DNA from 3 places in the Candidatus Pantoea soli genome. Region 1 is predicted to be linked to each of the others. Evidence: riboswitches for the same ligand, from Rfam matches in the RefSeq annotation. Region 1 holds a riboswitch; each other region holds the start of a gene.
The links. Region 1 has a riboswitch for thiamine pyrophosphate ahead of thiC (phosphomethylpyrimidine synthase ThiC). Riboswitches for the same ligand answer to the same signal wherever they lie in the genome.
Positions count from the first base shown of each region.

Region 2: another riboswitch for thiamine pyrophosphate. It lies ahead of thiM (hydroxyethylthiazole kinase); the one in region 1 lies ahead of thiC (phosphomethylpyrimidine synthase ThiC).
Region 3: another riboswitch for thiamine pyrophosphate. It lies ahead of thiB (thiamine ABC transporter substrate binding subunit); the one in region 1 lies ahead of thiC (phosphomethylpyrimidine synthase ThiC).

Region 1 covers NZ_CP032702.1:221,681-232,008, forward strand. Annotated here, with positions in the region: gene rpoC (DNA-directed RNA polymerase subunit beta') at 1-295, shown strand, start outside; gene D8B20_RS00985 (DUF1127 domain-containing protein) at 364-552, opposite strand; gene D8B20_RS00990 (aminotransferase-like domain-containing protein) at 729-2,180, shown strand; gene thiE (thiamine phosphate synthase) at 2,322-2,987, opposite strand; gene thiC (phosphomethylpyrimidine synthase ThiC) at 2,990-4,909, opposite strand; TPP riboswitch at 5,001-5,101, opposite strand; gene rsd (sigma D regulator) at 5,224-5,730, opposite strand; gene nudC (NAD(+) diphosphatase) at 5,821-6,594, shown strand; gene hemE (uroporphyrinogen decarboxylase) at 6,634-7,701, shown strand; gene nfi (deoxyribonuclease V) at 7,704-8,372, shown strand; gene D8B20_RS01025 (YjaG family protein) at 8,435-9,025, shown strand; gene hupA (nucleoid-associated protein HU-alpha) at 9,214-9,486, shown strand; gene D8B20_RS01035 (DUF1481 domain-containing protein) at 9,555-10,220, shown strand; gene purD (phosphoribosylamine--glycine ligase) at 10,248-10,328, opposite strand, start outside.
Region 2 covers NZ_CP032702.1:2,413,621-2,423,948, reverse strand. Annotated here, with positions in the region: gene D8B20_RS11270 (CidA/LrgA family protein) at 1-53, opposite strand, end outside; gene metG (methionine--tRNA ligase) at 406-2,439, opposite strand; gene apbC (iron-sulfur cluster carrier protein ApbC) at 2,602-3,714, shown strand; gene D8B20_RS11255 (GNAT family N-acetyltransferase) at 3,719-4,162, opposite strand; gene ahpC (alkyl hydroperoxide reductase subunit C) at 4,497-5,060, shown strand; gene ahpF (alkyl hydroperoxide reductase subunit F) at 5,132-6,700, shown strand; gene D8B20_RS11240 (hypothetical protein) at 6,754-6,957, opposite strand; TPP riboswitch at 7,264-7,360, shown strand; gene thiM (hydroxyethylthiazole kinase) at 7,394-8,179, shown strand; gene thiD (bifunctional hydroxymethylpyrimidine kinase/phosphomethylpyrimidine kinase) at 8,176-8,976, shown strand; gene D8B20_RS11225 (GntR family transcriptional regulator) at 9,097-9,783, opposite strand; gene D8B20_RS11220 (mannitol dehydrogenase family protein) at 9,862-10,328, opposite strand, start outside.
Region 3 covers NZ_CP032702.1:701,724-712,051, reverse strand. Annotated here, with positions in the region: gene leuA (2-isopropylmalate synthase) at 1-32, shown strand, start outside; gene leuB (3-isopropylmalate dehydrogenase) at 35-1,126, shown strand; gene leuC (3-isopropylmalate dehydratase large subunit) at 1,131-2,537, shown strand; gene leuD (3-isopropylmalate dehydratase small subunit) at 2,541-3,146, shown strand; gene D8B20_RS03200 (MFS transporter) at 3,235-4,416, opposite strand; gene sgrR (HTH-type transcriptional regulator SgrR) at 4,673-6,334, shown strand; TPP riboswitch at 6,370-6,463, shown strand; gene thiB (thiamine ABC transporter substrate binding subunit) at 6,510-7,496, shown strand; gene thiP (thiamine/thiamine pyrophosphate ABC transporter permease ThiP) at 7,472-9,082, shown strand; gene thiQ (thiamine ABC transporter ATP-binding protein ThiQ) at 9,066-9,767, shown strand; gene D8B20_RS03175 (DedA family protein) at 9,764-10,328, opposite strand, start outside.

The sequences.
Region 1 (10,328 bases):
CAAAGCGTCTCTGGCAACCGAGTCGTTCATCTCTGCAGCATCGTTCCAGGAGACCACCCGTGTCCTGACCGAAGCCGCAGTAGCAGGTAAGCGCGATGAACTGCGCGGTCTGAAAGAGAACGTTATCGTGGGTCGTCTGATCCCGGCAGGTACCGGTTACGCTTACCATCAGGATCGTATGCGTCGCCGTCAGGCAGGCGAAGTACCGGCAGCACCGCAGGTTACTGCGGATGAAGCCTCTGCCAGCCTGGCTGAACTGCTGAACGCAGGTCTGGGCGGAAGCGACGACGAGTAATCGTCTGCTGCGTCAGCTGACCAATAAAAAACCCTGCTCCGGCAGGGTTTTTTTTCGCCCGGCGTTTCTTAGCACTGACGATCGATATCCTGTCGCGTCAGGCCAATATCGCGCAGCTGCGCGTCGCTCAGGTTCGCCAGCAAGAGACGGGTCTGCCGTTTCGCGTGCCAGCGCTTCACTACGCGTACTAACCCACGCAACATATCCGGTAACGTGACGTTAAACGGTTTTGCGGCCCGATTCTGATCGAATTCCATAATCTTCGTCCTCAGTGTGATGTATGAGGCCCATTCTCCGTTGATCGCACTGCGCAATACAGACGCAAAAAAAACATATCTTCTGCATACAGATTGCCTTTCACCCTATCTGAATGGTAGAAAAGCCTTTCATCTGTACCGGTTTTCCGGTCACTCCTGTCTGAAAGAGGCACACAATGACGCGCTATCAGCATCTGGCCTGTTTGTTATCGGACCGTATTGAACAGGGGCTGTACCGTAGCGGCGAGCGACTGCCTTCGGTGCGTACCCTGAGTCTGGAACACGGCGTCAGCATCAGTACCGTGCAGCAGGCCTACCATCTGCTGGAAGAGAAGCTGCTGATTGTGCCGCAGCCGCGTTCCGGCTATTTCGTGGCCACGCGCAAAGCCACCCCGCCGGTGCCTGCGCTGACGCGACCGGTGCAGCGCCCGGTTGAGATCACGCAGTGGGACGCGGTGCTGGAATTGCTCAGCAGCCGGACCGGCGGCGATACCCTGCAGCTCGGCAGTGGCATGCCGGATTTATCACAGCCAACGCTGAAACCCCTATGGAAAATCATGGCGCGCCAGGCGCAGAAGCAGGATATCGCCACGCTTAACTACGACAGTCTGCTGGGCGTGACGGCCCTGCGCGAAGAGGTCGCGCGCCTCGCCATCGACAGCGGCTGTCAGCTGACGGCGGAGGATATTGTTATTACCACCGGCTGCCATGAGGCGCTGTCGGCCTCGGTGCGTGCGGTCTGCGAGCCGGGCGATATTATCGCCGTCGAATCGCCGGCTTTTCATGGCACCATGCAGACGCTGCGCGGCTTCGGCATCCGGGCGATTGAGATCCCGACTGATTCGGTAACCGGCATCAGCCTTGAAGCCCTTGAGCTGGCGTTTGAACAGTGGCCAATCAAAGCCGTGGTGGTGGTGCCCAACTGCAATAACCCGCTGGGTTTTATCATGCCGGAAGCACGCAAGCGCGCGCTGCTGACGCTGACGCAACGCTTCGATGCCGCCATCATTGAGGACGACGTATATGGCGAGCTGGCGTGGGAGTATCCGCGGCCAATTACCCTGAAATCGCTGGATATGGATGGCCGCGTGCTGCTGTGCAGCTCCTTTTCTAAAACGCTGGCACCGGGTCTGCGTGTGGGCTGGGTCGCGCCGGGGCGCTATCGCGATCGCGTGTTGCACATGAAATACATCGGCACCGGCTCGACGGCAACGCAGCCGCAGCACGCGGTGGCGGAGTTTATCCGCCAGGGGCACTACCTGCCGCACCTGCGCCGCATGCGTCAGGTGTATCAGCGCAACTATGAAACCTTCAGCTGCTGGGTGCGTCATTACTTTCCCTGCGGCATTTGCGTGTCGCGGCCGCAGGGCAGTTTTCTGATGTGGGTTGAGCTGCCGGAAGCGTTTGACGCCGTGCGGATGAATGCTGAATTGCGGGCGCTGAATATTCAGGTCGCCGTAGGATCGCTGTTTTCGGCGTCGGGGAAATACCGCAACTGCCTGCGTCTGAATTATGGCCTGCCGATGAATGCGCAGACCGAGCGGGCGGTGGCGCAGCTGGGCGCGGCGATTGAGCGTGCGATGCATGCAGCCAGTACCGATGCACCTGCTTCCTCCGTGACGGATTAGCGTGAAGGGCAGGGCCGGACAGAGAGTCGGGGAAGCCAGCCCTGGCCCGCTGCAAGCGACAGCGGGCAGGCTTACTTTAGCGATCTCCTGTATCGGTACCAGTGCTGAAGATTGAGGCTGTGCAACGGATTCCGCGTTTCGTTATCCGGATACAGAAGATGACGGCGTCTCTGCGATCCCGCTTCCGGCGCCTGCGATATCCAGCAGCTGCCGGGTGGCAGCACGCCAGTCCGGCGCCTGGGTAATCGCGCTCACCACCGCAATGCTGCCGACGCCGGTGGCTTTCACCTCTGGCGCACGTGCCAGTGTGATTCCGCCAATGGCGACGGTAGAAATATGCGGTAAGCGCGCCAGATGGCGCTTCAGTTCCGTCAGGCCCTGCGGTGCGGAAGGCATCTCTTTGGTCTGCGTCGGGAAAATGTGGCCAAGGGCAATGTAAGAGGGGCGCAGCGCCAGCGCGCGATCCAGTTCGGCGTCGTCATGCGTGGAGATCCCCAGACGCAGGCCGGCGTTACGAATGGCAGCCAGATCGGCCACCTCCAGATCCTCCTGACCAAGATGCACACCATAAGCCTGATACTGAATAGCCAGCCGCCAGTAATCGTTGATAAACAGGCGGGCACGATACTGTTTGCCGAGCGCGATGGCGGTACGCACCGCCTCCTCGACCTCATGCTCCTGACGATCTTTAATGCGCAGCTGGATAGTCCGCACCCCGGCGTCCAGCAGGCGTGCGATCCACGCCGTGCTGTCGACCACCGGATAGAGCCCCAGCTGCGGGGCGGTCGCGGGAAAAGCGTGTGTCATGATTATTCCTCTTTCAGGGCATCGGCGGCGTGATAGAGTTCGCCGCCGCGGCTGCGGAAGGCATCGGACATCTGTGCCATGCCGATCGCCACCGGCTGCGCCTCCGCTTCCTGGCGGGCAGCAAATTCCCGCACCTCCTGGGTGATTTTCATTGAGCAGAATTTCGGGCCACACATTGAGCAGAAGTGCGCCACTTTGCCGGACTCCTGTGGCAGTGTCTCATCATGAAAAGCGCGTGCCGTATGCGGATCAAGGGCGAGATTAAACTGATCCTCCCAGCGAAATTCAAAGCGCGCTTTCGACATAGCGTTATCGCGGATCTGCGCGCCGGGATGGCCTTTGGCAAGATCGGCCGCGTGGGCAGCGATCTTGTAGGTAATCAGCCCCTGCTTCACATCCTCTTTGTTGGGCAGGCCCAGATGCTCTTTCGGCGTGACGTAGCACAGCATGGCGCAGCCAAACCAGCCGATCATGGCGGCACCAATGCCGGAAGTGAAATGATCGTAGCCCGGCGCAATATCCGTGGTCAGAGGGCCAAGCGTGTAAAATGGCGCTTCGTGGCAGTGTTCCAGCTGCTCGGTCATATTGCGGCGAATCATCTGCATTGGCACATGACCCGGGCCTTCAATCATCACCTGTACATCGTATTCCCAGGCAATTTGCGTCAGCTCGCCCAGCGTGCGCAGTTCGGCGAACTGGGCTTCATCGTTGGCATCCTGCACTGAACCCGGACGCAGACCGTCGCCCAGCGACAGCGAGACATCGTAAGCGGCGCAGATTTCGCAAATCTCGCGGAAGTGCTGATACAGGAAGTTCTCCTGATGGTGCGACAGGCACCATTTCGCCATGATCGAGCCGCCGCGTGAAACGATACCGGTCAGGCGCTTCGCGGTCATTGGCACATAACGCAGCAGTACGCCCGCGTGAATAGTAAAGTAATCGACGCCCTGTTCTGCCTGCTCCAGAAGCGTGTCGCGGAAAACTGCCCAGCTCAGATCTTCGGCAATCCCGTTCACTTTTTCCAGCGCCTGATAGATGGGCACGGTGCCAATGGGCACCGGACTGTTACGCAGAATCCATTCGCGCGTTTCATGGATATAGCGGCCGGTAGAGAGATCCATTACCGTATCCGCCCCCCAGCGCGTTGCCCACACCAGCTTTTCCACTTCCTCTTCGATTGAGGAGCTGACCGCAGAGTTGCCAATGTTGGCGTTAACCTTCACCAGGAAATTTCGTCCGATAATCATCGGTTCCGATTCCGGGTGATTGATATTGGCCGGAATAATGGCGCGGCCGCTGGCCACTTCCTGGCGGACAAACTCCGGGGTGATATTTTGCGGCAGCTGCGCGCCAAAACTGTGGCCCGGATGCTGCTGTAACAGCACTTCGCTGCGAATGCGTTCACGGCCCATGTTCTCGCGCAGGGCAATAAACTCCATCTCGGGCGTAATGATGCCCTGGCGCGCATAGTGCAGTTGGGTAACCCGCCGGCCACGAATGGCGCGGCGCGGTTGGGGCAGGTGTTCAAAGCGCAGGTGGTCAAGGCCGTCATCGGCAAGACGCTGCTGGGTGTAGGCGGAACTTTGCTGGCGCAGCGTTTCGCTGTCGCCACGCTCTTCGATCCAGCCGGCGCGCAGTTTCGCCAGGCCGCGATGGACATCAATGGCCGCCGCCGGATCGCCATATGCGCCGGCGGTGTCATAGACCGGCACTGGTTCATTTTCGGCGTAATGCGGCTGATCTTTCGTACCGCCAGTGTGGGTAGGGCTGAGCTGGATTTCACGCATCGGCACCCGGATATCCGGCCGGCTGCCGGTGATCCAGATACGCGTTGAATTGGGGAACGCGGTTCCCTGCAGTGAATCAATGAATTCCTGCGCCCGGGCGCGTTGCTCGCGACGAGAAGGTTTAGCATCAGACATAGCAAATTTCCTGTCATTAAGGGGAAGTTGCTTGTCCGGAGTCCGGAAGGAGTAAGCGTGCCGTTACCGGCGGAACGCCAGCCACACGCTGATACTGACTACTCTTGTTCCCTTCGCAGGTACTAACCTGATCAGGTTCCGCGGATCCCGAATGAACGGTCTCAGCCCGATAGGGCACTCCGACAAGGTGTACGTCTCAGGGTGTCCGCTGCTGCAGCGACACCCCCAACGTTATGCCTCTGGCAGGCATAAAAAAACCCACTCAGCATAAGAGGGGTTTTCAGGAATCACAAGTTTTTTACCACCGCGCCGGCTTAAGCGGGACGGGCAATGGTGCTGTCGTTGGCGACCGGCGGGCGCGCCAGCTGGTTATCCCAGGCAAGCTGAATCAGTTTATCTTCCAGGGTAAAACGCGACTCCAGCGCTTCACCGACTTCCGACAGCGCCTGCTGGAAATCCACGCAGTTGTCGTCATTGATCGCCTGCTGCAGATGACTGTCATACAGCTGCATGATGCGGTCGGTGTTGCTCTCCAGCGCCGGAAAAATCTGTGCGGACGCAATCATCGGGCTGTCGCCTTCCATCTCTTTGATGATGCGTTCATAAATACCAAAGTGGCCAGCAGAGAGATAGTCGACCAGATAGTGACAGAAACCGTCCAGCGCCTCTTCATCCAGCGCGCTCAGCGCTTCTTTGTGCGGCTTCATGCCAATTAAAGCGTAGTAAGCAACAAGCAGTTGCCGGCGGTCGCGCAACCAGGCGTCGACGAATTCATTACCGCCACCTACACGCCTGGTCAGGTTATCTAACTGGGTAAGCATACGGGACTCCAGGTGAGTTATAGTTGTTTATTACACACACTTAACAGCATGATTTCAGCGTGCCATTTGACGCTAAGGACAACGATTAAGATGCAACGTGAGATCTCAAGCGTAGACGCTGGCTGGTGGATTGTCAGCTCGGAACAGAAACTTTGGTTGCCGCAGGGCGCGTTGCCGCATGGCTTAGCCGCAGAATTTGGTCTGGTGGGCTGTCAGGGACTGCAGATCGGCGAATGGCTGGGGGAAAATGTCTGGCTGATACGTGAAGCGCGTCCGGAAAGCATGGCCTCTGTTCGTCAGCTGATCGACGAAGATGTCGGCCTGTTCCAGCTGGCCGGACGCGGTGTGCAGCTGGCAGAATTTTACCGTTCGCATCGCTGGTGTGGATACTGCGGTCATGAAATGCAGTTCAGTAAGCGCGAGTTCGCCTGCCTGTGTCACCACTGCCATGAACGCTACTATCCGCAGATTGCGCCCTGCATTATCGTGGCGATCCGCCGCGGTGAAGAGATCCTGCTGGCAAATCACGCCCGTCATCGCAACAGCATCTACACCGTGCTGGCGGGTTTTGTTGAAGTCGGCGAAACGCTGGAGCAGGCGGTAGCGCGGGAAGTGATGGAAGAGAGCAATGTCCGGGTGAAAAATGTGCGCTATGTGACCTCCCAGCCGTGGCCATTCCCGCACTCGCTCATGATGGCCTTTATGGCCGAATACGACGGTGGTGAGCTGCAGCATGACGGCAAAGAGCTGCTGGATGCCGGCTGGTTCCGCTACGACGACCTGCCGTTACTGCCACCGCCGGGCACTGTCGCACGCCGGCTGATTGAAGACACGGTGGCGCTGTGCCGCGCCAGCGCGGCCTGAAAATGCTACACTGCCGCCCTTAGCATGAGAGAGCCCATTATGAGTGAACTGAAGAACGATCGTTATCTGCGCGCCCTGCTGCGCCAGCCGGTAGATGTTACCCCTGTCTGGATGATGCGCCAGGCCGGACGCTATTTGCCGGAGTACAAAGCCACCCGCGCCGAGGCCGGTGATTTTATGTCGCTGTGTAAGAATGCGGAGCTGGCGTGTGAAGTCACCCTGCAGCCGCTGCGCCGTTATGCGCTGGATGCGGCGATCCTCTTCAGCGATATTCTGACCATTCCGGATGCGATGGGACTGGGGCTGTACTTTGAAACCGGCGAAGGGCCACGTTTCTCCCGCCCGATTACCTGCCGTGCGGATGTAGACAAACTGCCCGTGCCCGATCCGGAAGACGCGCTGGGCTACGTGATGAATGCCGTGCGCACCATCCGCCATAACCTCAAGGGTGAAGTACCGCTGATCGGTTTTTCCGGTAGTCCGTGGACGCTGGCTACCTACATGATTGAAGGTGGCAGCAGCAAGGCGTTCACCAAAATCAAAAAAATGATGTACGCCGATCCGCAGACGCTGCATGCGATGCTGAACAAACTGGCGGATAGCGTCATTCTTTACCTGAACGCGCAAATCAAAGCCGGTGCGCAGTCGGTAATGGTGTTCGACACCTGGGGCGGCGTGCTGACCGGTCGGGATTACCGCGAGTTTTCGCTGTATTACATGCATAAAATCGTTGATAGCGTACTGCATGAAAACGAAGGGCGTCGCGTGCCAATCACCCTGTTCACCAAAGGCGGCGGGCAGTGGCTGGAAGCGATGGCAGAGACCGGCTGCGATGCGCTGGGACTGGACTGGACCACCGATATCGCTGATGCGCGTCGCCGTGTCGGGCACAAAGTGGCGCTGCAAGGCAACATGGACCCGTCTATGCTGTATGCACCGCCTGCGCGCATTGAGCAGGAAGTCGCTGGCATTCTGCAAGGCTTTGGCGCAGGCGAAGGGCATGTATTTAACCTCGGCCACGGCATCCATCAGGATGTGCCACCCGAACATGCGGGGGCGTTTGTCGAGGCGGTGCATCGTTTGTCACGACAGTATCATCAGGAATAAGCATGGATTTAGCCGCACTACGTCAGGAACAGTTACAACGCGCCGCTCATGTAGTGCGGCAGGATGACTTTGATGTCATGCCGCCGCGCCTGATTGGCGGTGCCGATGTCGGATTTGAACAGGGCGGTGAGGTGACCCGCGCCGCGCTGGTTATTCTGGAATACCCTTCATTAACGCTGGTGGAGCATCGCATTGCGCGCATTGCCACCACCATGCCGTATATCCCCGGTTTTCTCTCTTTCCGCGAAATCCCGGCGCTGCAGGCCGCCTGGCAGCAACTTTCACAGCAGCCCGATCTGCTGTTTGTGGACGGGCACGGCATTTCCCACCCGCGTCGCCTGGGGGTGGCAGCGCATTTCGGCTCGCTGATCGATGTGCCGACCATTGGCGTGGCCAAAAAACGCTTATGCGGACGGTTTGCCGATCTCGACCCGACGCCCGGCAGCCGGCAGCCGCTGATGGACAAAGGAGAACAGATTGGCTGGGTATGGCGCAGTAAAGCGCGCTGCAACCCGCTGTTTGTCTCGACGGGCCATCGCGTCAGCCTCGACAGCGCACTGCATTGGGTGGAAGCCTGCATGGCGGGTTATCGTCTGCCGGAGCCCACCCGCTGGGCCGATGCGGTAGCCTCCGGCCGGCCCGCTTTTATGAAGTGGCAAAATGCGCGCTGACGCTGTTTGTCTGCGGCTTTTGCGGTACACTGCCGCCAGCTAATCTACCGAGAGTAAGTTTGATGTTACAGAACCCCGTCCATTTGCGTCTGGCGAAGCTGGAAAGCTGGCAGCACATGACTTTTATGGCCTGTCTGTGTGAGCGAATGTTCCCGAATTACTGGGCCTTTTGTCAGCAGACCGGATTCGCCGATGCGCAGCTTTATCGCCGTATTCTTGATCTGGTCTGGGAAAGCCTGACGGTGAAGGATGCCAAAATCAATTTCGACAGCCAGCTGGAGAAACTGGAAGCGGCAATCCCGAACGGGGATGATTTTGACGTTTACGGTGTTCACCCGGCGATTGATGCCTGCGTGGCGCTCAGTGAAGTCCTGCACGCACAGCTGAGCGGCGAAACGCTGGAGCACGCTATTGAGGTCAGCCGCACGTCAATTACCACCGTCGCCATCCTGGAAATGACGCAGGCCGGTCGCGAAATGAGCGACGACGAGCTGCGTGAAAACCAGGCGGTAATTGACGAATGGGATCTGCAGTGGGAGATTTTCCGCCTGCTCGCAGACTGCGAGGAACGGGACCTCGAACTGATCAAAGGGTTGCGTTCAGACCTGCGTGAAGCGGGAATCAGTAACATCGGTATAAATTTTCAGCAATAAGGCGAGAAAACGTGACTTCAGGCCCGAATTACCGAGCCTGGAGGCTTCACATCGGCCCCCTGTCTGGTCTACATTTGGGGGGCTGAAAATTGTGGCTATCGGTGCGTGCAGGCTGAAGAGTGCCAGAATATGGCTTTTCCCTCGCACTCGTTGCTTAGCAGGCGATAAATACACTTTAAGGATAACTTATGAACAAGACTCAACTGATTGATGTGATCGCAGAGAAAGCGGACCTGTCTAAAACCCAGGCTAAAGCTGCGCTGGAATCTACCCTGGCTGCGATCACTGAGTCTCTGAAAGAAGGTGATGCTGTACAACTGGTTGGTTTTGGTACTTTTAAAGTGAACCACCGCGCTGAGCGTACCGGTCGCAACCCGCAGACTGGCAAAGAGATCAAAATCGCTGCAGCTAACGTGCCGGCGTTCGTTTCTGGTAAAGCGCTGAAAGACGCTGTTAAGTAAGTTTCCCGCATCGCGGTTTAGCTTTAAAAGAGGGGCGTTTTCGCCCCTTTTTGTCACCGGGGCCTGCCATGCTGACTACTGTTTCTCAGCGCGTCTGCGCCTTGCTGCTGGGGGCTCTGCTCACCGGCTGCCATGCCACTCCCGATCTTCCGGCTTTCTCCGCCAGCGGCTATCTTGCCGACCGCGGCACCGTGCGCATCTGGCGTAAAAACGGTGACCATCAGGCCGTTCATCTGCGCACTGTCTACACCCCCTTTAATGGCGACAGCAGGGAAACCACCGACTACAGCTGGCAGGGCGATCAGCTGCTGAGCGTGGAACGGCACGTAACCGGCAAACAGCCGGACGACGTCACGCTGCGCTTTGATCATCAGGGCAATCTCAACTTTATGCAGCGTCAGCTGTCCGGACGACGCGAAGCGGTCAGCAGCGACAGTATTGCGCTGTATCGTTTTGATGCACAGCGGATGCTGGCACAAAGTAACGCCTTGCTGAGCGGGCGGGTGCTGCTGCGTCAGGGCCACTGGCTGGGCGGTAATCAGGTACGCGACTGCGAAGGCAGGGTGGTGACGGTCGGGTTTGACCGCGATACGCTGGCGTCACTCGACCGGCAGCAGCAGCGGCAATCATCACGGCTGAGCGTTTCCTGGCTGGAGGCGCCGGAAGGTATTCAGCTGCTGCGCGCCACGCCGGATGACGAGTGCCGCTGGCAGCCCACGGAGAGTGATTTATAGCGGCGGTCGCCTGACCGCCGCCCGGGCTTAACGGCGATTGATCGCGCGGTAGCCAATATCACGGCGGCAGAAGCTGCCATCCCAGGAGACAGACTCTGCCAGCGCATA
Region 2 (10,328 bases), 1.6 Mb from region 1:
ATAATCGCAAAGGCGCGCAGATAGCGCCCGCAGGCAGATAACACGGTGGGCATGTCAGGCTCCTGTTTTCACCGGGCTTTATCATACGCATTCAGCGCAAAGCGTGCCAGCGATCACATTCAGACGCAGCGCGTCGCGCAGGGTCGCGCGGAGAATAAAGCGATGTGCGCGACCGCCGGTGGCAGGAACGGCGCGGGCGCATCAGGCCAGGCAGTGAACAGGACGAAAAAAAACCCGCGATGTGCGGGTTAAATCAATCAGGGGAAACCATTTTTAGACTCCGCACACAACGCATTTCGTTGCGTGTGGCGGCATAATGCCTGTTGCGGCTTAGGTTAACCTTAACAAGCCGGTTTCACAGTGACATCCGGCCTGCGGCAGAAGCGCACCGCAGGCGCGGCAGCATTATTTCACCGGCATCCCGGGCTGGGCGCCGCTGTCTGCCGAAAGCACAAACAGATCTTTGCCACCCGGGCCGGCAGACAGCACCATCCCTTCGGAGAGGCCAAAGCGCATCTTACGCGGCGCCAGGTTGGCCACGATGATGGTCATTCTGCCGACCAGCACCGACGGATCCGGATAGGCCGCGCGAATACCGGAGAAGATCTGACGCTTCTCGCCGCCCAGATCCAGCTGCAGACGCAGCAGCTTGTCGGAGCCTTCCACCAGTTCCGCCTGCTCAATCAGCGCCACACGCATGTCGACTTTGGCAAAATCATCAATGGTAATGGTGTCACCAATCGGCGCATCGGCCAGCGGACCGCTTACCGCTGGCGCACTAGCCGCGGCGGCATCCTCTTTCGACGCCGCAATCAGCGCTTCAACTTTGCTCATCTCAATACGGCCATACAGCGCTTTGAACGGTGCCACGCTGTGATCAAGCAGCGGCCGGGCGATGCCATCCCAGCTCAGTTCACACTGCAGGAAGGCTTCAGCGCGCTCGCTCAGCGAAGGCAGTACCGGCTTCAGCCAGGTCATCAGCACGCGGAACAGGTTAATCCCCATCGAGCAGATGGCCTGCAGATCGGCATCGCGGCCTTCCTGCTTCGCCACCACCCACGGAGCCTGCTCATCCACATAGCGGTTGGCAAGGTCGGCCAGCGCCATGATTTCCCGGATCGCGCGGTTATATTCGCGGCTTGCCCAGGCTTCACCGATCTTCTCCGAGGCATCAACAAAGGTCTGGTACAGCGCCGGATCGGCCAGCTCGCTGGCCAGTCTGCCGTTGAAGCGTTTGGTAATAAAACCGGCGTTGCGGGAAGCCAGGTTGACCACTTTGTTCACGATATCTGCGTTCACACGCTGCACAAAATCTTCCAGATTCAGGTCGATATCGTCGATACGCGATGAGAGCTTGGCCGCATAGTAATAGCGCAGGCTGTCGGCATCGAGGTGCTGCAGCCAGGTGCTGGCTTTGATAAAGGTGCCGCGCGATTTCGACATCTTCGCGCCATTCACCGTCACATAGCCGTGCACGAACAGATTGGTCGGCTTACGGAAGCCGCTGCCTTCCAGCATGGCCGGCCAGAACAGGCTGTGGAAGTAGACGATATCTTTACCGATAAAGTGATACAGCTCGGTGGTGGACGCCTGGTGCCAGAATTCGTCGAAATCAATGTCGCCGCGCTTGTCGCACAGGTTTTTGAACGAGCCCATATAGCCGATAGGCGCATCCAGCCAGACATAAAAATATTTGCCAGGCGCACCGGGGATCTCAAAGCCGAAGTACGGCGCATCGCGGGAGATATCCCACTGCTGCAGGCCAGCTTCGAACCACTCCTGCATCTTATTGGCCACCTGCTCCTGCAGCGCACCGGAGCGGGTCCACGCCTGCAGCATCTCGCTGAACGAAGGCAGATCAAAGAAGAAGTGTTCGGAATCACGCATCTCCGGCGTCGCACCGGACACCACGGATTTAGGCTCAATCAACTCGGTCGGGCTGTACGTTGCGCCGCACACTTCACAGTTATCACCGTACTGATCCGGAGATTTGCATTTCGGGCAGGTGCCTTTAACAAAGCGATCCGGCAGGAACATGCCTTTTTCCGGATCGTAGAGCTGCGAAATGGTACGGTTTTTAATGAAGCCGTTCTCTTTCAGACGGGTATAGATCACCCCGGCCAGTTCGCGGTTTTCATCACCGTGCGTCGAATGGTAGTTGTCGTAGCTGATGTTGAAACCGGCAAAATCCGTTTCATGCTCCTGCTTCATCTCTGCAATCATCTGCTCCGGCGCGATGCCCAGCTGCTGGGCTTTCAGCATAATCGGCGTGCCGTGAGCATCATCCGCGCAGATAAAGTAAACCTGGTTGCCACGCATTCGCTGGTAACGCACCCACACGTCAGCCTGAATGTGTTCAAGCATGTGACCGAGATGGATAGAGCCGTTTGCGTACGGCAGGGCGCAGGTTACCAGTAATTTTTTAGCGACTTGAGTCATAATTTGCGTAGCTTTCCGTAAATGAAAAATCGGGCTTAGATGTTAACCGAAGGACCTCCTGGCGTAAACACAGCAGGACAGTCGCGTCACTTTTCACGCCGGTCTGATATGATTGACAGCACACCGCCGTAATCCGGCGTCATGACAAAATAAGGAGTAGGGATGACCGCACAATCCCGCGAACAGCATTCACCTGAAGCGTTGCGCGCCGTGGTTATCGGCGTGCTGAGTGGCTTTGAACATCCGACACTGCATCACAATCTGACCACCCTGAAAGCGCTGCGCCACGTCGCGCTGCTGGATGAGACGCTGCATATTGAACTGGAGATGCCTTTTGCCTGGGCCAGCGCCTTTGAAGCGCTGAAAGCGCAGACCAGCGCCGAACTGCTGCGCCTGACCGGCGCGCGGGCTATCGACTGGCGGCTGCGCCACGACATCGCCACGCTGAAGCGCGTGAAAAACCACCCCGGCGCCAGCGGCGTGAAAAACATCATTGCGGTTAGTTCCGGCAAAGGCGGCGTGGGCAAGTCCAGCACGGCGGTCAATATGGCGCTGGCGCTGGTGGCTGAGGGTGCCCGCGTTGGCATTCTGGATGCCGACATATACGGGCCGTCGATCCCTAACATGCTGGGCACGGAAAAACAGCGCCCGACCTCACCGGACGGCACGCACATGGCGCCGATCATGGCGCATGGCCTGGCGACTAACTCGATCGGCTATCTGGTCACCGATGACAATGCGATGGTGTGGCGCGGCCCGATGGCCAGCAAGGCGCTGATGCAGCTGCTGAATGAAACCCTGTGGCCGGAACTGGACTACCTGATTCTGGATATGCCGCCGGGCACCGGCGACATTCAGCTGACGCTGGCGCAGAACGTGCCGGTCACCGGTGCGCTGGTCGTGACCACGCCGCAGGACATTGCGCTGATTGATGCGCGTAAAGGCATCGTGATGTTTGAAAAAGTCGAGGTGCCGGTGCTGGGCGTGGTGGAGAATATGAGCGTGCACATCTGCAGCGAATGCGGCCATCATGAGCCGATTTTCGGCACCGGCGGCGCGCAGCAGCTGGCGCAGGATTACCATACGCGGCTGCTGGCTCAGCTGCCGCTGCATATCCATTTGCGTGAAGATCTGGATGACGGCGAGCCAACGGTTATCCGCCGTCCGGATAGCGAATTTACCGCACTGTATCGCCAGCTGGCTGGCCGCGTGGCCGCGCAGCTTTACTGGCAGGGCGAAGTGATCCCGGGCGACATCGCTTTCCGCGCGCTGTAAGCCGCTATTTCCCGCTGGCGCGCGCCGTCAGCGGGAAGTGCATCAGCACATATTTTCCCTGTTCGCTTTCACCCAGCGCTTCCCGCTGCCAGCCCTGGTTTTCATAAAAGGCCAGGGCGGCTTCATTGTTCAGCAGGCATTTCAGCGCACCGGTAGAGGTAAAACGCTGCTGTACCGCTGCCAGCAGCGCACGACCGACGCCCTGACCCTGAAACGCCGGGTCGACATACAGGCTGTGCAGAAAATTATCGTTTTCCAGCAGGCCGGCAAAGCCCGCACGATGGCCGTTCAGCTCGGCCACCAGCACCGTCTCGCCGAGAATGACCGCATCCAGATCCTCCAGCTGCCACGCATCGCCATCCAGCCATGTCCAGCTGTGGCGGCGCGCAGCCAGGAACAGCGTGCGCAGAAAAGGGCGATCGGCTTCCTCAAAGGGACGAATTTTCACGACCAGACTCCATTGTAAAAAGCGGGACGATGACGCAGCGCGGTGATATCACGCCGCGCCTGACAGGCCGGGCACGAGAAAGGCGTGCGCCAGGCTGTTGTCTCACCCTTCGTCCGGCAAAGGTGAATGAATGTTTATAAAAGTAGCAGCGGCGCGGCGAAAAGATAAAGCCTGTCACAGGCATGGGTTTTATGTGTAGAATGCCGCGGCAAGCCGCATGATATCTGGCCTCAGGCTTTTGATAGCTTTTGATTATCTGATTGATAACGTCTGCATATTAGAAGTTGGCCCGGAAATTATGTAGCCTTCATCACATCTTTTAACGGAGGTCACCATGTCTATCATTAATACCAAAATCAAACCGTTTAAAAACGCAGCATTCAAAAACGGCGAATTTATCGACGTAACCGAGAAAGACGTTGAAGGTAAATGGAGTGTTTTCTTCTTCTACCCGGCTGACTTCACCTTCGTTTGCCCGACTGAACTGGGTGACGTAGCAGACCACTACGAAGAGTTCCAGAAACTGGGCGTAGACATCTACTCCGTTTCCACTGACACGCACTTTACCCACAAAGCCTGGCACGGTTCTTCTGAAACCATCGCGAAAATCAAATACGCGATGATCGGCGACCCGACTGGCGCACTGACCCGTAACTTCGAAATCATGCGTGAAGCAGAAGGTCTGGCTGACCGCGGTACTTTCATCGTTGACCCGGAAGGTATCATCCAGGCCATCGAGATCACCGCAGAAGGCATTGGCCGTGACGCATCCGATCTGCTGCGCAAAGTGAAAGCGGCTCAGTACGTGGCGTCTCACCCAGGTGAAGTCTGCCCGGCTAAATGGAAAGAAGGCGACGCAACGCTGGCACCTTCTCTGGACCTGGTTGGCAAAATCTAAGTCTGTTCAGGCCCTTCGATCTTTCTTCTATCGGGTGCTGCGGCACCCGATTTTCTTCACAGGAACTCACTATGCTCGACACTAACTTAAAAACCCAGCTCAGGGCTTACCTTGAGAAATTAACAAAACCGGTTGAGTTGATTGCCACGCTGGATGATGGTGCGAAATCCGCAGAGATCCGTTCGCTGCTGACGGATATCGCCAGCCTGTCTGATAAAGTCAGCTTCCGTGAAGAGAACGATCGCCCGGTCCGTAAACCCTCTTTCCTGATCACCAACCCAGGCAGCCACAGCGGCCCGCGTTTTGCAGGTTCGCCGATGGGCCACGAATTTACCTCACTGGTACTGGCACTGCTGCAGACCGGTGGGCATCCGTCGAAAGAAGCGCAGAGCCTGCTGGATCAGGTGGCGGCGCTGGATACCGACCTGCATTTTGAAACCTATTATTCGCTCTCCTGCCACAACTGCCCGGACGTGGTGCAGGCGCTGAACCTGATGGCGATTCTGAACCCGCGCATCAGCCACACGGCAATTGACGGCGGTATGTTCCAGAATGAAATCACCGAGCGCAATGTTATGGGCGTGCCGGCGGTGTACCTGAATGGCAACGAGTTTGGTCAGGGCCGCATGAGCCTGGCAGAAATTGTCGGCAAGGTTGACACCAATGCGGATAAGCGCGCCGCGGAAGAGCTGAACAAGCGTGCCGCTTACGACGTGCTGATTGTCGGCAGCGGCCCGGCAGGTGCAGCGGCAGCCATTTATTCTGCGCGTAAAGGCATCCGTACCGGCCTGATGGGCGAACGCTTCGGCGGCCAGGTGCTGGATACCGTAGACATTGAAAACTACATTTCGGTGCCGAAAACCGAAGGGGCGAAACTGGCAGGTTCACTGCGCGCACACGTCGACGACTACGATGTGGACGTGATTGATACCCAGAGCGCCATCAAGCTGATTCCTGCGGCGAAAGAGGGCGGCCTGCACGCCATTGAAACCGCCTCTGGCGCGGTGCTGAAATCACGCAGCATCATCATTGCCACCGGAGCACGCTGGCGCAACATGGGCGTACCGGGTGAGGAGCAGTATCGCACCAAAGGCGTAACCTACTGCCCGCACTGCGATGGCCCGCTGTTTAAAGGCAAGCGCACCGCTGTCATCGGCGGCGGTAACTCCGGCGTTGAAGCTGCTATCGACCTGGCCGGGATTGTCGAGCACGTTACGCTGCTGGAGTTCGCAGGTGAAATGCGCGCCGACAAAGTGCTGCAGGATAAGCTGCGCAGCCTGAAAAACGTAGATGTGATTCTGAATGCGCAGACCACGGAAGTAAAAGGCGACGGCAGCAAAGTCACCGGCCTGAGCTATATTGATCGCACCACGCAGACCAGCCACGACCTTGCCCTCAGCGGCATTTTCGTGCAGATTGGTCTGCTGCCGAATACCGGCTTCCTTGAAGGGGCAGTGGAGCGCAACCGCATGGGTGAGATCATCATCGATGCAAAATGCGAAACCAGCCTGAAAGGGGTGTTCGCGGCCGGTGACTGCACCACCGTGCCGTACAAGCAGATCATCATTGCCAGCGGTGAAGGAGCGAAAGCGTCACTCAGCGCCTTTGATTACCTGATCCGCACGCAACCGGCTGAATAAGATTTTGCGATAGCCACGCAACCGCCCCGCAACCTGTGTTGCGGGGCTTTTTTTTATCCCAGCCAGCGCCGCGCCTGCGCATCACTGATATCGCGATAATAGATTTTCTCTATCCGCGCCCCGCAACGCTGGCAGCGTGCGGTGATGTGCGTGGCAAGGCCGGCGCGGCTGCCGGGACGCAGGGCGCCTTTGCGGGAAATCCTGATGCGATGCCAGCGGTGGCCATGGGGAATCAGACTAAACAGTTTTGACAACATGCAGATATCCGGAGCAGTGAGGCCAGTGAAGAATGTCCGGAGAGGGATTAGGCCGTTTTCTGCCGCGCCGCAGTTTGACGCGCATCAAACCGAGAGCAGGTGAGGAAAAAATAGCCGGTTTTGCCCCTGTTCAATCACAATAGCGCTGCGGAGACCCCTCTGCGCAGACAGGCTTTTTTGATCGGCACCGCGGTTTACGCATTTCCGGCGCACGCTTCAACCTGATCTGCGCCCGCTTTCTGGCCAGCACCCACATGATTTACAAGCCGATTCGCTGCGATTATGCTGGTGACGCGCGCGCATTGCGTGCATGACTCGGGGTGCCCTTCTTTGTGAAGGCTGAGAAAAACCCGTATTACCTGATCTGGATAATGCCAGCGTAGGGAAGTCAGATGCCTGACCGCATTCGCCTTCTTGATCGCCGGTTAGGAGCGTTATGACACAGCCTGACCTTCTCTCCTCCGCGCAGCTTGCGCACTCACTGCTGCTGCTGCGTCAGCAGGCACCGCTGGTGCACTGCATGACCAACGATGTGGTACAAACCTTTACCGCGAATGTGCTGCTGGCGCTGCGCGCCTCACCCGCAATGGTGATTGATGCGCAGGAAGCGGCGCAATTTGCCGGCTTTGCCGATGCGCTGGTGATCAATGTCGGCACCCTGACGCGGGAGCGCAGCGCAGCGATGCTGACCGCCGTAAAGGCGGCGCAGCAGGCCGGCAAGCCGTGGACACTGGACCCGGTCGCCGTGGGCGCGCTGACATTGCGCACGGAATTCTGCCAGCAGCTGCTGCCGCTGCAGCCCGCCGCCATTCGCGGTAACGCCTCAGAGATTCTGGCGCTGGCACAGCAGTCGGCTGGCGGGCGCGGGGTGGACAGCGTGCACCAGGCGGATGCCGCACTCGATGCCGCCGCGGCGCTGGCGCAGCGTTACCGCACCCTTGTCGCGGTAACCGGTGAAGTGGATTACGTCACCGACGGCAGCCGGATGCTGGCTATTCCAGGCGGCAGTCCGCTGATGACGCGCGTGGTGGGCACCGGCTGTGCGCTATCGGCTGTGGTCGCCGCCTTTGCCAGCCTGCCGGGCGACAGGCTGCAGCATATCGCCGCCGCCTGTGGCGTGATGGCGCTGGCCGGCGAACAGGCGGCTCGCAGCGTGGCCGGGCCGGGCAGCTTTGTTGCGGCCTTTATCGACGCGCTGTGGACGCTGGAGGTAGCAGTATGAAACGGATCAACGCGCTGACCATTGCCGGCACCGATCCCAGCGGCGGTGCCGGGATCCAGGCCGATCTCAAAGCCTTCTCCGCGCTGGGTGCGTACGGCACCAGCGTCATCACCGCGCTGGTGGCGCAAAACACCTGCGGCGTGCAGTCGGTGTATCGCATTGCGCCGGAATTTGTCGGGGCTCAGCTGGATTCCGTGCTGGACGACGTGCGCATTGATGCGGCGAAAATTGGCATGCTGGCGGAAACGGCGGTGGTGGAGGTGGTGGCGGAGAAGCTGAATCGCGCCCGTTTGCCGTTTGTGGTGCTGGATACGGTCATGATTGCTAAAAGCGGCGATGCGCTGCTGGCACCGGAGGCGGTTGCCGCTATCCGCGAACGGCTGCTGCCGCAGGTGTCGCTGATCACGCCGAATCTGCCGGAAGCCGCCGCGCTGCTGGGGTGTGCCGTGGCGCAGGATGAAAAGAGCATGCTGCAGCAGGGCGCTGCATTGCTGGATCTGGGCTGCGAGGCGGTGCTGATGAAAGGCGGCCATCTGCAGCACAGTGAGAGCCCGGACTGGCTGATCACCCGCGCCGGCCGCCAGCGCTTCACCGCGCCGCGCGTCAATACCCGGCACACGCACGGCACCGGCTGCTCGCTGTCGGCGGCGCTGGCTGCGCTGCGACCGCGCCACAGCGACTGGGCCGCCACGGTGGAAGAGGCCAAAGCCTGGCTGCAGGGCGCGCTGCTGCAGGCGGATTCGCTGGAGGTCGGGAAAGGTATCGGACCGGTGCACCACTTTCACCGCTGGTGGTAGCGCTGCTGCCGCAAGGCGGACAGGGCTGTGGCGCGGGCGGAGGTCAAAACGCGTAACGCGCCCGCTGCGCTGCAGGCCGGGCAGCGTTCGCAGCTGTCCGGCAGAGCAGGGCGCGGCGCGTTACAGCCCCTCAAACCAGGCGCTGTTGCGCTCAGCAATCGGCGTGATGGTCAGGATCATCTCCTGCAGATGTCGCCGCATCGCCGCTTCCGCACCGTCGGCATCCTGCGCTTTCAGCGCCTGATAAATCTCTTCATGCTGCTGGATCAGGTTTTCCGGGGGTGACACTTCGCTCAGCGTCAGAAAGCGCACGCGATCCAGTGTCGCTTTGATGTTTTCTACCGTCTCCCACGCCAGCAGGCAGTCGATGCCTTCGGCGATCAGGCGGTGAAACTCATCATCCAGCGCCAGAAAGGCCTGGCTGTCATGGCGTTCGGCGGCCAGACGCTGCAACTGCAGATTGTGCTCCAGCGCCATTAAACCCGCGGGCCCGATCTCCAGCGCGGCGCGGCGCACTACGGCAATCTCCACCGCTTCGCGGATAAAGCGTCCGTCAGCCACGCGCTGCGCTGAGATTTTGCGCACAAACGTGCCCCGCTGTGGCAATACCTGCACCAGACCGGCTTCCGCCAGCTTAATAAACGCCTCGCGTACCGGCTGACGCGAAACGTTGAAGCGCGCAGACACTTCTTTCTCTGAAAGCAGTGAGCCCGGATGGATGACGCAGGTCACGATGTCCTTGCGCAGGTAGCGGTAAATCTGCTGATTCACCGGTTCGCTGGTGGTGATGGTATAGGCAATCGACATGCAGCAATATCCGTATTACGGCTGGCGCTGACCAGCCCGATGAGAAAGGCTCAGTCTAATCAGCACGCTGCGTCCGCGCTACACATTTGTGCAACCGCCTGACCCTTCTGTGACAAGGGCCTGGACCGTGGCGCGCGCGCCGGCGGTGCGCAGTTGCTGATAGAGTTCGGTCAGCCGCGAGACAAAGGCGGTGTGATAGCGCAGGTCGTCGCCGAACACCGTCTGCAGTCGCAGCAGTGCGGCAACGCGCTGTGCGCCATCCTCGCTGTTCGCGACAATGCCTGCCAGCTGCGCGCTCAGCGGATCGCGCACGGTAATCGGCGCGCCCTGTTCATCCACACCGCTGATAAAGCGCATCCAGCCTGCCACACCCAGCAGCAGAAAATCGCACGGCGTGCCGTTGCGCAGATGCCAGCGCACGCTGTCCAGCAGACGCTGCGGCAGCTTTTGCGTGCCGTCCATGGCGATTTGAGCGATGCGGTGTTGAATGGCGCGGTTCTGATAACGTGCCAGCAGCGCATCGGCATAAGCTACCCGATCGACAC
Region 3 (10,328 bases), 480 kb from region 1:
GTAAATTCAAAGATCAGAAGGAAATGGTGTAACTATGACTCAGTCTTATCATATTGCGGTAATGCCAGGCGATGGAATCGGTCCGGAAGTGATGGCGCAGGCCATGAAAGTCCTTGACGCCATCCGTCACCGTTTCGACATGCGGATTACCACCAGCGAATATGATGTGGGCGGTATCGCCATCGATCGTCACGGTGAACCGCTGCCACCGGCCACCATCACCGGTGCGGAACAGGCCGATGCCATTTTGTTCGGCTCTGTGGGTGGCCCGAAATGGGAGCATCTGCCGCCCGCCAGCCAGCCAGAGCGCGGTGCGCTGCTGCCGCTGCGTAAACATTTCCGTCTGTTCAGCAACCTGCGCCCCGCGGCGCTGTACAAAGGCCTGGAAGCGTTCTGCCCGCTGCGCAGCGATATTGCCGCGCGCGGCTTCGATATCCTGTGCGTCCGCGAACTGACCGGCGGCATCTATTTCGGCCAGCCCAAAGGCCGGGAAGGCAGCGGTCCGCACGAGCGCGCCTTTGACACGGAGGTTTACCACCGCTTTGAAATCGAGCGCATTGCCCGTAATGCGTTTGAAGCCGCGCGCAAGCGCCGCAATAAAGTCACCTCTATTGATAAAGCCAACGTGCTGGCCACCTCCGTAATGTGGCGTGAGATTGTTAACGAGGTGGCAACGGCGTATCCGGATGTACAGCTGAATCATATGTACATTGATAACGCCACCATGCAGCTGATTAAAGATCCGTCACAGTTCGATGTCCTGCTGTGCTCTAACCTGTTTGGCGACATCCTGTCCGATGAGTGCGCGATGATTACCGGCTCAATGGGCATGCTGCCTTCGGCCAGCCTTAACGAAGAGGGCTTCGGCCTGTTTGAACCTGCGGGCGGCTCCGCGCCGGACATCGCCGGCCAGAATATTGCCAACCCGATTGCGCAGATCCTGTCACTGGCCATGCTGCTGCGTTTCAGCCTTAACGCCGATGCCGCTGCGGATAGCATTGAGCGCGCGGTCAGCCGCGCACTGGAAGCGGGGCACCGCACCCGCGATCTGGCCGGTAACTGCCCGGCCGTGAGCACAGACGAAATGGGCAGCATCATTGCCGGTTTCATCGCTGAGGAAAAATAATAAAATGAAAAGCTTATACCAGAAGTTATTTGATGCACATGTCGTTCACGAAGCGCCAGATGAAACGCCGTTACTCTATATCGATCGTCATCTGATTCATGAAGTGACGTCGCCGCAGGCGTTTGACGGACTGCGCGCGCACGGACGTAAAGTGCGTCAGCCGTCGAAGACGTTTGCCACCATGGACCACAACGTATCGACCCAGACCAAAGACATCAACGCATCCGGCGAAATGGCCCGTATTCAGATGCAGGAGCTGATGAAGAACTGCGCCGAATTTGGCATTCAGCTGTACGATCTGAACCACCCGTTCCAGGGCATTGTTCATGTGATCGGCCCTGAGCAGGGCATGACGCTGCCGGGTATGACGATTGTATGTGGCGATTCGCACACGGCGACCCACGGGGCATTCGGTTCCCTCGCGTTTGGCATCGGCACGTCTGAAGTGGAACACGTGTTTGCCACGCAGACCCTGAAACAGGGCCGCGCCAAAACCATGAAGATTGAGGTGCTGGGTGAAGCCGCACCGGGCATCACCGCCAAAGATATCGTGCTGGCTATTATCGGTAAGACCGGCAGCGCGGGCGGCACAGGCCACGTGGTCGAGTTCTGCGGCCCGGCGATCCAGGCGCTGAGCATGGAAGGCCGTATGACGCTGTGCAATATGGCGATTGAAATGGGGGCAAAAGCGGGTCTGGTTGCGCCGGATGACACCACTTTCGCCTACCTGAAAGACAAGCAGTTCGCACCGAAGGGCGAACAGTGGGAGCAGGCAGTCGCCTACTGGCGCACGCTGAAGTCTGACAGCGATGCCATTTTTGATAGCGTCGTCACCCTGAACGCAGCGGACATCGCGCCACAGGTTACCTGGGGCACCAATCCGGGCCAGGTGATGGCGGTTGACCAGGCGATTCCCGATCCGCAGACCTTTGCCGATCCGGTGGAACGCGCCTCCGCAGAGAAAGCGCTGGCCTATATGGCGCTGCAGCCGGGCATTAAACTGACCGATGTGGCAATTGATAAAGTGTTTATCGGCTCCTGCACCAACTCGCGTATCGAAGATTTACGCGCGGCGGCAGCTATCGCCAAAGGGCGGAAAGTCGCACCGGGCGTAGTGGCGATGGTGGTGCCGGGTTCCGGTCCGGTGAAAGCGCAGGCGGAAGCGGAAGGCCTGGATAAAATTTTCCTCGACGCTGGTTTTGAATGGCGTTTACCGGGCTGCTCAATGTGCCTGGCGATGAACAACGACCGCCTGAATCCGGGCGAGCGCTGTGCTTCAACCAGTAACCGTAACTTTGAAGGCCGTCAGGGCCGCGGCGGACGCACCCATCTGGTGAGCCCGGCGATGGCGGCCGCTGCGGCTGTCACCGGCCGTTTTGCCGACATTCGCGAATTAACTCAGGGAGCTTAAGCCATGGCGAAAAAATTTACCCAACACACCGGGATCGTCGCCCCGCTGGATGCCGCGAACGTCGATACCGATGCCATCATTCCCAAGCAGTTTTTGCAGAAAGTGACGCGCACCGGTTTTGGTGCCCACCTGTTTCACGACTGGCGCTTTGACGACGATGCCGGCACGCAGCCGACGGCCAGCTTTGTACTGAACAAACCGGAATTCCAGGGCACCAGCATTCTGCTGGCCCGGGAAAACTTTGGCTGCGGCTCGTCGCGTGAGCACGCGCCATGGGCACTCACTGACTTTGGTTTTCATGTAGTGATTGCACCGAGCTTTGCTGACATCTTCTATGGCAACAGCTTCAACAACCAGCTGCTGCCGGTGAAGCTGAGCGAAGAGGAGGTGGATGAAATGTTCCGCCTGGTGAACGATCAGCCCGGCATTCGCTTTACCGTGGATCTCGAAGCGCAGACGGTGACCGCCGGCGATAAAGTTTACCGCTTTGAGATCGATGCGTTCCGTCGTCACTGCATGATTAACGGCCTGGACAGCATTGGCCTGACGCTGCAGCACGAAGCGGCAATTGCCCGCTACGAAGCCAGCCAGCCGGCATTTTTACGCTGAGGCTTTCCGGGCGCACCGCCGGTGCGTCCGGTGGTTCGCATTACGTGGCCGCCTGCCTGCCTGGCGGCCTGTATCTGCCCTTCTGCCCTTATCGCACGTCCCGCACCCGTGATGCCAGCCCCAGCGCCACCAGTGACATCGCCAGCGCCAGCCAGTACACCGATTCATGGCCAAAGCGCTCGCTCAGCACACCCTGAATCAGCCCGGCCACGATCAGCCCGGTAGAGATGGAAGTGGTAAACAGCGTGGTGGCTGCACCTGCGCGCCCCGGCATCAGGTCCTGGAACCATAGCATGCCGATTCCGGCAATAATGCCGATAAAGGCGGCATTAAACAGCTGCAGTACCATCAGCGCGGTGCGTGAATGAAACAGCACCAGCCCGAGGTAAAACAGTACGCCCGCCACCAGCGCCAGCAGCATCGGCAGACGTTTGCCATAGCGCTTTGCATAGTGTCCGGCCAGCAGCATGATGGGGATCTCCAGGCCAGCAGCCGTGCCCATTAACAGCCCGGCCAGCTTTTCCGGCAGGCCCAGCGTTGTACTGATATACAGCGGCATATCAATGATATACATGGTGTTGCACGCCCACATCACCACCGAGGCGATAAACAGCAACCGTACCTGACCGTCTTTCCACGGGCTGATGCGCAGCAGTTCCTGCTCCGGCGTGACAAGGACGCGCGGCACGGAAGGCAGCGAACGCCAGATCAACAACATACTCAGCAGGAAGATAGCCGCCGCCACGCAGAACAGCGTGACGAAACCATAGTTGAGCGCCAGCGCAAAGGATAACGGCGGCCCAATCACCCACGCCAGCGACAGCTGGGCGCGCATGACCGAGCTGAACATCACCACCTCGCGCGCCGACTGGTCAGCATATTCCCGTGCCAGCGCAAAGATCTGCGGCATCGCCACGCTGGAGAGCGCTGACAGCAGCACGCCCAGGCTGACCAGTGTCAGATAGTGGCGATTAAAAGCAAACAGCAGCGCATTCAGCACCGCCATCAGGCAGCAGAACAGAATCAGGTTACGGCGGTCGCCCTGCGTGTCCGATCGTTTCGCCACCAGCAGGCTGATAATGATGCCCGCCACGGCGTTGACGGTGAAAAACAGCCCCACCCAGAACGGCCGCACCTGCACTTCGCGCGTCAGAAACAGACTCAGCGTCGGCGCCTGCAGCGCGCCGGCGACGCCCACCATGAACGACACGGCCATAAAGGAGAGATAAACCGGATTGAGGCGGCGCGGCCGCGTTAACAGCGATTTCATGCAGAAATCCCTTTGAGGAAGAAAAGCAGAACCCAAAAAAAGAGCGTAGACGATTTCACAGCCGATCAAAAAAAGCCAGCAGAGATCCCCTGCTGGCGGTGAAATTGCACCCTACTCAGAAACGATTCCGCCTGGGCAGAATCCCGGGATGAGCGCCATTCATGTATGAATGCCTCCCGCTCTTTCCGTTGCAGGCAGTATGCCTTTAATATGAGGCAGTAAAAACTGAGCGATGTCGCAAAGGAGTTCCCCTTTTATGTCTTCTGCCCGTCTGCAGCAGCAATTTATCCGCCTGTGGCAACACTGTCAGGGGGAGGATCAGGCGATCACGCTGCAGGAGCTGGCCGCGCGGCTGCACTGCTCGCGTCGCCATATGCGCAACCTGCTCGCTGCCATGCAGCAGGCGGGCTGGCTGCAGTGGCAGGCGGAGGCCGGACGCGGCAAACGTTCGCAGCTGCGTTTCTGCTGCACCGGACTGGCACTGCAGCAGCAGCGCGCCGACGAACTGCTGGAGCAGGATCGGATTGACCAGCTGGTTCAGCTGGTCGGCGATAAGCATCAGGTGCGGCAGATGATTGCCGCCCATCTGGGACGCAGCTTCCGGCAGGGCAAACATATTCTGCGCGTGCTTTACTACCGTCCGCTGCCCAGCCTGCTGCCGGGTTCGCCGCTGCGCCGCTCGGAAACCCATCTGGCACGGCAGATTTTCAGCGGCCTGACGCGGGTAAATGAGGAAAACGGGGAAATTGAACCGGATATCGCGCACCACTGGCAGCAAACGTCTCCGCTGCACTGGCGCTTCTTTCTGCGCCCGGCCATTCGCTTTCATCACGGCCGCGAACTGGCGATGGAGGATGTTATCGCCTCGCTGGAACGGGTGCGCAGCCAGCCGCTGTTTTCCCATCTGGTCCGCCTGCACGCGCCGGCTCCGTGGACGCTGGATATTCATCTCAGCCAGCCGGATCGCTGGCTGCCATGGCTGCTGGGCAGCGTCAGTGCGATGATTCTGCCGCGCGAGTGGCCCGCGCTGCCCAACTTTGCAGCGCAGCCGGTTGGCACCGGCCCCTACAGCGTGGTGCGTAATCAGCAGACGCAGCTGAAGATTGCCGCTTTTGACGACTACTTTGGCTACCGCGCGCTGATTGATGACGTCTCCATCTGGGTGTTACCGGAGATCAGCGATGAGCTGGTCTATGCCGGTGTAAAGCTGGAAGGGGAAAGCGCAGATGAAAAGTCAGAGGAGAGCCGGCTGGAAGAAGGCTGTTACTTTCTGCTGTACGATCAGCGATCCGCACGCGGACGCGATGCCGACTTCCGCCGCTGGGTCAGCTATCTGCTGAATCCGGTGGCGCTGCTGAATCATGCCGGCGTGGGCTATCAGCGCTACTGGTTTCCGGCTTATGGCCTGCTGCCGCGCTGGCATCACCGGCGCGATCTCGATCCCGTCAGCAAACCGCAGGGGCTGACGCAGCTGACGCTCAGCTGGTACAGCCAGCACGTTGAACACGAAGGCATTGCCAGTGCGCTGCGCCCGCTGCTGGCGCAGCAGGGTGTCACGCTGATAACGCGTGAAGTCAGCTATGAAGAGTGGTATGCCGGCGCGGGCGACAGCGATATCTGGCTGGGCAGCGTCAATTTCACCCTGCCGCTGGAGTATGCACTGTTTGCGCAGCTGTATGAGCTGCCGCTGATGCAGCACTGTGTTCCGCTCGACTGGTCAGCCGATGCCGCACGCTGGCGCGACAATGCGTTGCCGCTGGCGGAGTGGAGCCGCCAGCTGGTCAGCCACAACTACCTGCATCCGCTGTTCCATCACTGGCTGCTGCTGGAAGGGCAGCGCAGCATGCGTGGCGTGCGCCTCAATACGCTGGGCTGGTTTGATTTCAAGTCCGCCTGGTTCGCCCCGCCGGATCTGTGAGGCTTTCGCGCTGTCACAGAAGTGACTACACTAAGCCGTTCTCAACGGGGTGCCGGATAACTGGCTGAGAGAGACCCGTCGAACCTGATCCGGTTTGTACCGGCGTAGGGATTTGAGAGGCCTGCTGCTCAGATCCTTTGCGACTCAACGTTATCTTCTCCTCAAGGAGCGCAAAGTGTTAAACAAAGTTCTGCCCGTGCTGCTGCTGGTATGCGCACCGGCGCTTGCTGCCAAACCTGTCCTCACCGTTTATACCTACGATTCCTTCGCCGCTGAATGGGGCCCCGGCCCGGCGGTAAAAAAAGCCTTTGAAGCGCAGTGCGGTTGCGAACTGAAATACGTGGCGCTGGAAGATGGCGTTTCCCTGCTTAACCGGGTTCGTATGGAAGGCAAAAACAGCAAGGCCGACATTGTGCTGGGCCTGGATAACAATCTGGTCCAGGCGGCGGAACAAACCGGCCTGTTCGCTCCCAGCCAGGTAGATACCCGCACTCTGCAGCTGCCGGATGGCTGGCACAACAGCACGTTCATTCCGTTCGATTACGGCTATTTCGCCTTCGTTTACGACAAAACCAAACTGAAAAATCCGCCCAAAAGCCTGCGGGAGCTGGCAGAAAGCCCGGAAAAATGGCGCGTGATCTATGAAGATCCCCGTACCAGCACGCCGGGGCTGGGCTTGCTGCTGTGGATGCAGAAAGTGTTTGGCGAACATGCGGATCAGGCCTGGCAAAAGCTGGCGGCCAAAACCGTAACGGTCACCAAAGGCTGGAGTGAAGCCTACGGCCTGTTTCTGAAAGGCGAAGGCGATCTGGTGCTGAGCTACACCACATCACCCGCCTACCATCTGATCGAAGAGAAGAAAGATCAGTATGCAGCCGCGCCGTTCAGCGAAGGACATTATCTGCAGGTGGAGGTGGCCGCCCGACTGGCCGGCAGCCAGCAGCCGCAGCTGGCTCAGCAGTTTATGCAGTTTATGGTGTCCCCGGCCTTCCAGCAGACGATACCCACCGGCAACTGGATGTATCCGGTGATCAAAACCGCGCTGCCCGCCGGTTACGCCACGCTGCCGGTGCCGGCTGACGCGCTGCAGTTTACCCCTGCCGAGGTCGCTGAACACCGCGCCGCCTGGATTCGTACATGGCAACAGGCCGTCAGCCGTTAATGCCCGGCTGGCTGATTCCGGGGGCGTTCAGCGCGCTGCTGCTGTGTGCGGTGGCGCTGCTGGCATTTGGCGCGCTGCTTGCCGCCGCACCCGCCACCGACTGGCAGGCGCTGCTGAGCGACAGCTATCTGCATCATGTACTGGCCTTTTCATTTGAACAGGCCCTGCTCTCTGCGCTGTGCTCGGTCGTGCCTGCCATACCGCTGGCCCGGGCGCTCTATCGCCGCCGTTTTCCTGGCCGCGCCCTGCTGCTGCGCCTGTGCGCCATGACGCTGGTGCTGCCGGTGCTGGTGGCGGTATTTGGCCTGCTGAGCGTTTACGGGCGTACTGGCTGGCTGGCGCAGCTCTGTGCCGCGCTCGGCCTCTCTTATCATTTCTCTCCCTATGGTCTGCAGGGCATTCTGCTGGCGCACGTTTTCTTTAATCTGCCGCTGGCCACCCGCATGCTGTTGCAGGCGCTGGAGAGCATTCCCGCTGAGCAGCGGCAGCTGGCAGCCCAGCTGGGCATGCGCGGCTGGTGGCTGTTTCACTGGCTGGAGTGGCCGTGGCTGCGCCGCCAGATCCTGCCCACCGCCGCGCTGATTTTTATGCTGTGCTTTGCCAGTTTTGCCACTGTGCTGGCGCTGGGCGGCGGCCCGCAGGCCACCACGCTGGAACTCGCCATCTATCAGGCACTGAATTTTGATTACGATCCTGGCCGCGCCGCGCTGCTGGCCCTGCTGCAGCTCGGCTGCTGTCTGCTGCTGGTGCTGCTGAGCCAGCGCTTCAGTCAGGCTATCGCGCCGGGCAGTCAGACGCTGCGCGGCTGGCGCGATCCGCAGGACAGCAGGCTGGCGCGCGTGGCCGATGCACTGCTGATTGGCCTGGCGCTGCTGCTACTGCTGCCTCCGCTGGCGGCGGTGGTGGTGGATGGGTTACACGGCGGCGTAGCGGGCGCGCTGCAACAGCCCGCACTCTGGCAGGCTACCTTTACCTCGCTGCGCATTGCGCTGGGGGCGGGCGTGCTGTGCGCGGTACTCACCCTGATGTTGCTGTGGAGCAGCCGCGAGCTGCGCCAGCGTCAGCGCCTGCTGAGCGCGCAGGCAATGGAGATGAGCGGCATGCTGATCCTCGCCATGCCGGGTATCGTGCTGGCCAGCGGCTTCTTTCTGCTGTTCAATGCCACAACAGGCCTGCCGCAGCGCGCCGATGCGCTGGTGATCTTCACCAATGCGCTGATCGCCATTCCCTATGCAATGAAAGTGCTGGAAAACCCGATGCGCGACCTGAGCGTACGCTACGGTCCGCTGTGCGCCTCACTGGGCATCAGCGGCTGGCATCGCCTGCGACTGATCGAGCTGCAGGCGCTGCAGCGCCCGCTGGCGCAGGCGCTGGCCTTTGCCTGCGTGCTGTCGATTGGCGATTTTGGCGTGGTGGCGCTGTTTGGCAGCGTCGATTTCCGCACCTTACCGTTTTACCTGTTTCAGCAGATTGGCGCTTATCGTGGGGCAGACGGTGCCGTTACCGCCCTGCTATTGCTGCTGTTATGCCTGCTGCTTTTTACCCTGATGGAAAAATTACCGGGTCGCCATGCTGACACTGAATAACCTGACTTACCTGTACCAGCATCTGCCGATGCGCTTCAGCTTTCACGCCGAAGCCGGTGAACGCCTGGCGATTCTCGGCCCGAGCGGCGCAGGCAAAAGCACCCTGCTGAGCCTGCTCGGCGGCTTTCTGCCGGTCAGCCAGGGCGAACTGCATATCAACGGCGTGGATCATACCCACAGCGTGCCCTCCGCACGACCGGTCTCAATGCTGTTTCAGGAGAACAATCTGTTTCCGCACCTTACCGTGCAGCAAAACATGGGGCTGGGGCTGCATCCCGGTTTAAAACTGACGCGCGATCAGCAGCAGCAACTGCTGCACGTTGCGCATCAGACCGGCCTGCAGGAGATGCTGTCGCGCCTGCCAGGCCAGCTCTCCGGCGGCCAGCGTCAGCGCGTGGCGCTGGCGCGCTGCCTGCTGCGCAATCAGCCGGTGCTGCTGCTGGATGAACCCTTCTCCGCGCTCGATCCGGCCCTGCGCGGCGAAATGCTGCAGCGGGTGCGCGAAGTGTGTGAGGCGCGACAGATTACCCTGCTGATGGTGTCGCACAGCCTGGAGGATGCGCAGCAGATCGCCGCGCGCAGCCTGGTGATCGTTGACGGACGGGTCTGGTGGGATGGCCCGACCGCCGCGCTGCTGCGCGGTGAAAACGCGGCGGCGGCGATTCTGGGCGTCAAAGCGCGTTAGGCGAAAAACACCTTCCACAGCAGTTGCAGAAAGACGGGCATCATCGGATGGAACAGCAGCGCGATAAACGCCGCGATGCCGGTCAGCGCCATCAGTGGCGCCAGCCAGCGCAGACGGGATAGCGGCAAATAGCCGCTGGCCCAGTCGCGGGTTTTGCCGCTGCGCCACCAGCGCCACAGCAGCCAGCCCCCCAGCCACAGCAACAGCACCACCAGCAGCAGCAGCCACTTAAAGCTGTCGCCCTGCGCCTGCGGTACATCGATCGCCACGCCCGCCAGAATGCCCGGCATCAGGTACGCCGGCGGCCACAGGACACAGCCGATAATATTGGGCGGCAGGAATTTGCGCACCGGCAGCTCCAGCATGCCGGCGGCCAGCGGGATCAGCGGACGTGTCGGCCCGACAAACCGTCCGACAAGAATGGTAAACATGCTGTGCTGATGCAGCGCGTGCTCGGTTTTATCCAGCAGCCCCTGATACTTTTTCAGGTATTTCCAGCGGTGCAGCGGCCCCTGGAATTTCCAGCCAATGCCATAGGAAACCCAGTCGCCGATCAGGCAA